One region of the Plantibacter sp. M259 genome, then DNA from elsewhere that is predicted to be linked to it. Evidence: predicted binding sites of a transcription regulator. Region 1 holds the regulator's gene; the other holds the start of a gene.
The links. The regulator LexA, encoded in region 1, represses DNA repair genes until DNA is damaged. The targets are predictions, from matches to a motif close to TCGAACANNTGTTCGA.
Positions count from the first base shown of each region.

Region 2: the regulator LexA is predicted to act here: its motif matches at 1,815-1,830, upstream of FGL15_RS18390 (tyramine oxidase subunit B).

Region 1 covers NZ_CP040750.1:147,314-150,723, reverse strand. The annotation lists gene metE (5-methyltetrahydropteroyltriglutamate--homocysteine S-methyltransferase) at 1-1,079, shown strand, start outside; gene lexA (transcriptional repressor LexA) at 1,164-1,862, opposite strand; gene FGL15_RS00695 (LysM peptidoglycan-binding domain-containing protein) at 2,134-2,526, shown strand; gene FGL15_RS00690 (amino acid permease) at 2,616-3,410, shown strand, end outside.
Region 2 covers NZ_CP040750.1:3,928,940-3,932,349, reverse strand. The annotation lists gene FGL15_RS18395 (ammonium transporter) at 1-507, opposite strand, end outside; gene FGL15_RS18390 (tyramine oxidase subunit B) at 601-1,755, opposite strand; gene FGL15_RS18385 (LysR family transcriptional regulator) at 1,905-2,810, shown strand; gene FGL15_RS18380 (SDR family NAD(P)-dependent oxidoreductase) at 2,914-3,410, shown strand, end outside.

The sequences.
Region 1 (3,410 bases):
TCGCACCAGCCGACTTCACCCGAGACGACTACCAGGAGCGCGCCACGGCGCAGGAGCAGGCGCTCGGCCTGCCGTTCCTCCCCACGACGACGATCGGCTCCTTCCCGCAGACCGCGGACATCCGTCGTGCCCGCGCGCAGCGGGTCGCCGGGACGCTCGACGAGGAGGCCTACGTCGAGACGATGCGCGCGGAGATCGGGCGCGTCGTGGCGCTGCAGGAGGACCTCGGCATCGACGTCGTCGTCCACGGCGAGCCCGAGCGCAACGACATGGTCCAGTACTTCGCCGAGCACCTCGACGGGTTCGCGGTGACGGAGCACGGGTGGGTGCAGTCCTACGGTTCGCGATGCACCCGTCCGTCGATCCTGTGGGGTGACGTCTCGCGGCCGGCGCCGATCACGGTCGAGTGGTCGGCCTACACGCAGTCGTTGACCACCAAGCCGGTGAAGGGCATGCTCACGGGCCCGGTGACGATCCTCGCCTGGTCCTTCGTGCGCGACGACCAACCGCTCGCCGAGACGGCGAACCAGGTCGCCCTCGCCCTGCGCGACGAGATCGCCGACCTGGAGCGGGCCGGCATCCGCATCATCCAGGTCGACGAACCCGCACTCCGCGAACTGCTCCCGCTCCGGCGGGCCGACCAGGGGCGGTACCTCGACTGGTCGGTGGGCTCCTTCCGGCTGGCGACCGCGGGCGTGCACGCCGAGACGCAGATCCACACCCACCTCTGCTACTCCGAGTTCGGGGTGGTGATCGACGCGATCCGACGACTGGACGCCGACGTGACGAGCATCGAGGCGGCACGGTCTCGGATGGAGGTCGTGTCCGACATCCGGGCGAGTGGTTTCGACCACGGCATCGGCCCAGGCGTCTACGACATCCACTCGCCTCGGGTGCCGAGCGTCGCGGAGGTGACGGCGCTGCTCGAGATCGCACTGGAGGGGATCCCGCAGCGCCAGGTCTGGGTGAACCCGGACTGCGGACTCAAGACGCGAGGCTACGAGGAGACGGTCGCCTCCCTCGCCAACATCGTCGAGGCGACGCGTGCGGTCCGCGCACGGGTCGGTGCGACCGGCTGACGTCGAGGGGCCTACACGGACGAGGGACGGGACGATCCACGGATCGTCCCGTCCCTCGTCGGTTCCGCGGAATGGTCCGGTCGGTCAGACCGTCCGGAGCACGGCGACGACCTTGCCGAGGACTTCGGCGTGGTCGCCGAGGATCGGTTCGAAGGCCGAGTTCCGGGGGAGCAGCCAGGTGTGACCGTCGCGCTGGCGGAACACCTTCACGGTCGCCTCCTCGTCGAGCATCGCCGCGACGATCTCGCCGTTCTCGGCGGTCTTCTGCTCGCGGATGACGACCCAGTCGCCGTCGCAGATCGCGGCGTCGACCATCGAGTCGCCGACGACCTTCAGCATGAACAGACTGCCCTTGCCGACCAGCTGGCGGGGCAGGGGGAAGATCTCCTCGACCTGCTGCTCGGCCGTGATCGGGATGCCGGCGGCGATGCGACCGACGAGCGGAACCATGGCGGCGTCGCCGACCGGGGGAGCGGAGTCGGGATCGCTGCCCTCGACGGCGCTCGGCAGGTCGATGAGCACCTCGATGGCGCGGGGACGGTTGGGATCGCGTCGGAGGTATCCGCTGAGCTCGAGCTGTCCGAGTTGGTGCGTGACACTCGACAGTGAGGCGAGCCCGACGGCGTCACCGATCTCACGCATGCTCGGCGGATACCCGCGCTGCGAGACCGAACGCTGGATGACGTCGAGGATCGCCAGCTGCTTGTCGCTCAGGCTCTTCCGTCGCCGGGTGCCGCCGATCTGGCGCTCCCGGGCTCCGTCGCCCGCCGTGTTCGCTGCCATCTTCGCTCCTCCCCTGATCGGCTGTCGGTGACCGATGTCGGTGGGTGGTGGTGTACTGCTTCCAACACTCGAAACTGTATCCGCACCAGCTCGTCCAGACAAACATCTGTTCGAGCGTGTCGCCGATCCCGCGCGTCTCAGGTACGAAGACAGGGTTGAGTATTCGAACAATCGAAGATATATTCGGAACACAGGTTCGTATCCGGCACTCCTGGTCGAGTGTCGGGTACGAGTCCTCATCACACGATGAGCACACTCTTGGAGGGTTGACATGAGCGCAGCACTGATCGGGTCCCACCGGGCGCTTCCCGCACGGACGGCGCAGGTACCGACGTCGGACGCACCGTCCACACGTCGCCTCCGCCTGACGAAGCGCGGTCGCGTCGTGTTCACCACGCTCGCCGCCATCCCGCTGGTCATCGGCGTCGCGGTCGTCGGACTCTCCGCAGGCGGTGCCGCGGCCAACACGGCGGCGGCGGGAGCCACGTTCACGTACATCACGGTCGACCCGGGCGAATCGCTCTGGCAGCTGGCCGAGTCGATCGCCCCCGACGCCGACCCGCGAGACGTCATCGCAGAGATCATGAACCTCAACCAGCTCAGCACCGCTGGCGTCGAGCCGGGGCAGCGCCTGGCGATCCCGCAGCGGTACGCGGCCGAGTAGGCCGACAATCGGCGGGTCACTCCCCGCTGGTTCTCAGCTATCGTCGATGGCGCGGTGCAACGACGCCCGCAGCATCGTCGGAGGCAAGCATGAGTACAGACGATCGGAGCCGTTCGCTGCTCCGGAAGAAGCCCATCGCGGAGATCGAAGATGAGACCTCCGGCTCGAAACTGTTCAAGAGCCTCGGGCTCTGGCAGCTCACGGCCATCGGGGTCGGTGGCATCATCGGGGTGGGGATCTTCTCACTCGCCGGACTCGTCGCGCATGGGAGTGAGACATCGCCCGCCGTCGGGCCGGCCGTCCTCTTCTCCTTCCTGATCGCGGGTCTCGCCTCCGCGGCCGCCGCCTTGTCGTACGCGGAGTTCGCCGGCATGATCCCGCGAGCCGGGTCCGCGTACACCTACGGGTATGTGGCGCTCGGCGAGATCATCGGCTGGTTCATCGGTTGGGACCTGTTGCTCGAGTACATCGCGATCGTCGCGGTGGTCGCGATCGGGATCTCCGGCTACTTCGACGCCTTCCTGTCGGGCATCGGGATCCACATGCCGGCCTGGATGACCTCGACCGCCGACGAGGGGAAGGGCGGCCTCGTCAATCTCCCCGCCATCTTCGTCTGTCTCCTCGTGACCTTCATCCTGAGCCGCGGGACGAAGGCCTTCGGTCGATTCGAGCTCATCGCGGTCGGCATCAAGGTCCTGCTCATCCTGTTCATCATCGGCCTCGGGGTCTTCTACATCAACGGGGAGAACTACGACCCGTTCCTGCCCAGCGGCTTCGGGCCGGTGTTCGCCGGTGCCGCGACGGTCTTCTTCGCGGTCTTCGGATACGACGCGATGAGCACGGCGGCCGAGGAGGCGAAGGACGGCAAGAAGCACATGCCGAAG
Region 2 (3,410 bases), 530 kb from region 1:
GGCGAAGTCGACGGCACCGAGGGTGTTCGCGATCCATCCACCGGTCGCCGTGTCGTTCGAGAAGGCGAACACCCAGTGCGCGACCGGGAAGTACACGAGCGTCGCCCAGAGCCCGGCGAACAACAACCACGCGCCGTACTTCATGCGACCGGCGGCGGCACCGGCGACGAGCGCCGTCGTCACTCCGGCGAACAGCAGTTGGAACGCCGCGAAGAGTGCGAGGGGAATGCCGGCATCGGGGTCGTCGACGAGAGCCTGGTCGAGCCCTGCGAACTCGAACGGGTTCCCGATGAGTCCGAGCCCGCCGACGGAGTCACCGAAGACGAGCGAGTACCCGAAGGCCACCCAGAGCAGCGCGACGAGGCTGGCCCCGCCGAAGCACATGATCATCATGTTGAGGATGCGGCGGGACGAGACCATCCCGCCGTAGAACAGAGCCAGGGCCGGGATCATGAGGGCGACGAGCGCCGAGCTCGTCAGGATCCAGGCGACGTTTCCAGCGTCCACAAATCACTCCATCGTTCGAGGTGCACAGCGGCCGGTCGGCCACGGCGTCGGGTTCGGGTGGAACAGGTGTCGGTGCTCGGTGCCGGTCGGCGGTCAGGCCAGGTCGGGGGCTTCCCAAAGGTTGAGCTTCGTGCCGATCCCCTGCTCGACGGCGTTCTCGTAGATCGTCTTCGCCCACGCGACGTCCTCGACGCCCATCCCACCGACGCTGAAGAGCACCGGCTGCTCGGGGAACTCACGCCCGACGGCGTGGCCGTCGAAGACGTCTCCGATGTTGACGACGCGGGACTCGTCGAGCTCGCCGGTCCCGATGAGGTCCTGCCAGTAGAGGCCGATCATCCCGAACGCGGTCTCGTGTGACGGCGCAGGGTACTCCTCGGCCCACGCCTCGTAGATCTTCTTCGCGTCGGCGATGAGGCGGGCCTTGCCGGAGAGGGTGTACTCCTTGTCCATGCGCAGGTTCGCGGGCAGGCTCAGGAAGGCGCCCGGCTTGATCCAGTCGCCGTCGATGAACGGGTAGTTCTCCGAGCCGACCAGGCCGGTGACGGCTTCGGAGACGATGTCCGAGTCACGCACGGCGGCCTCGACCGTCTCGGCGATCTCGATCGTCGTGAACTGCGGGTAGTGCTCGCGGACGTAGTCGGCGAACGCCTCGGACGTCGACCGTCGGCGCCCGTGGATGCTGATGGTGTCGAGCGAGGGACGGGCGGTGGTCATGGCGTGCAGTGCGCTCTTGTTCATGGCGCCGGGCCCGATGATGCCGAGCGACTTCGCGTCCACCGGTGCCAGGAGCTTCGCGGCGGCGCCCGGCACGGCAGCGGTGCGGTAGGCGCTCTCGAGGTTGCCGGACATGATCGCGTAGGGCGCGCCGGTGTCCTTGTCGTTGAGCACGATGAGGTGGATGGAGCGCGGGAGGCCTCGCTCGCGGTTGTCGACGTTCGAGCCGTACCACTTGACACCGGCGGTGTCGAAGCGTCCGCCGAGGTAGGCGGGCATCGCCATGAACCGACGGTCGGCGGCGTCGAGCGGCATGCCGGGGAACGGTGAGGTGGTGGGGAACCCGATCGGTGCTCCGTGCGAGTTGGCGGTCGGGCCGGCCATCCGGTAGTCACCCTTCGCGACGAGCACCAGCACCTCCTCCATGACCTCCATGCAGTGGGCCATGTCCTTCATGCCGGCGGCGATGACCTCCGGTTCGCTCAGGTAGAGCATGTCGATCCGGGTGTTCGGGGAAGCGTCTGCGGTCACGGGTGGTCCTCCAGGTCGGGGTGTGTGGTCCTCAGCGAACTCGGTCGCGATCCTCCTGGTCAAATACCGATTCGAACCTCGATTGAGAGCGTTTCGCTCGCAATCTGGACGAAACAGCGCGGTAATACGAGGGTCGTATCGTCGATGGGATGGAGCTCCGCCAGCTGCGCTACTTCCTCGCCGTCGCCGAGGAGCTCCACTTCGGTCGCGCCGCCCGACGGCTGCACATGTCGCAGCCACCGCTGAGCGTCCAGGTCGCACGACTCGAGCAGGAGGTCGGCACCGCACTGTTCGACCGTTCGACGAGGCGGGTGGCGCTGACCCCCGCTGGACGACATCTCCAGGCGCGGGCACGACACATCGTCGAGGAGCTCGACACGGTCCGGGGTGAGATGCGCGACTTCGTCGACGGTCTCGCCGGGGAGCTCACCGCGGGGTTCGTGAGTTCGGCCAACTACACGGTCCTCCCCGGCGTCGTGCAGCTGTTCCGGGCGAGCCGCCCCGGGGTGACGCTGCGCCTGGTGCCGTTGACCTCAGGAGAGCAGTTCGACCGGCTCCGCGACGGCACGCTCGACGTCGGGATCGTCCGTGACGAGGTCCCGCCGACGCCATCCGACAGCTCCCCCGCGCTCACTACCGAGGTCGTCTTCGAGGAGCGTCTCGTGGCGTGCCTCCCGGTCGGTCATCCGCTGGCGGGCCGACCCGAGGTCACCGCGGAGGAACTCATGGACGTCCCGATGATCTCCTACCCGCGGGCGCTCATGCCGGGATTCGTGGACCGCGTCGCGGAGGTCCTCGGCACGTCGAGTCGGACGCAGGTGGTCGAGGAGGTCGTCCATCAGGAGACCGCCCTCGGGTTCGTCGCGGCCGGCGTGGGCACGACGATCCTGCCCGAGTCGGTGCGGCAGCTGGTGCCGCCGTCGATCGTCGTCGTGCCGCTCGCCGGGTCGCCGACGACACGCCTGCTGGCCGCTCGTCAGGAACGGACGGACGACAGCCCGGTCCACGACGCGTTCATCGCCTGTCTCCGTGACGCGGCCGCACAGCTCGGGTGAAGGTCAGCCGGAGACCGTCTGGACGCGACGGGTATCCTCGGGAAGGCCAGGCTCGGCGAGGCCGGGAACCCGGTCGGCAGCTCACCACCAGGAGAGGAACAGCATGACGTCTCTCGCGTTCGCAGGACGACGGGTCGCATTGGTGACCGGCGCATCCAGAGGCCTCGGCGCGGGGATCGCCCGGCGACTCGGGGCCGAGGGGTACTTCGTCGCCGTGAACTACCGCTCCGGGGCGGACCATGCTGCGGAAGTCGCTGAGTCCATCCGTCAGGCCGGCGGTGCCGCCGACGCGTTCAGCGCGGACGTGACGGACGAGGAAGCCGTGTCCTCGCTCGTCGAGCGCATCACGGGAACCGCGGGTCCGATCGCGGTCCTGGTCGCCAACGCCACCGGGCCGCAACCGACGGTCGCGATCGACGACCTCGACTGGGCCGACCACCTCGCCCAGTTGGACTTCTTCGTGAAGAGCCCGACACTGCTGGTGCGGGCGGCCGTCCCGCACATGCGCGAGCAACGATTCGGCCGGATCATCCAGATCGGATCCGACATGTTCGAGCGGGCCCTGCCGGAGATGTCCGCCTACGTCGCGGCGAAGGGCGC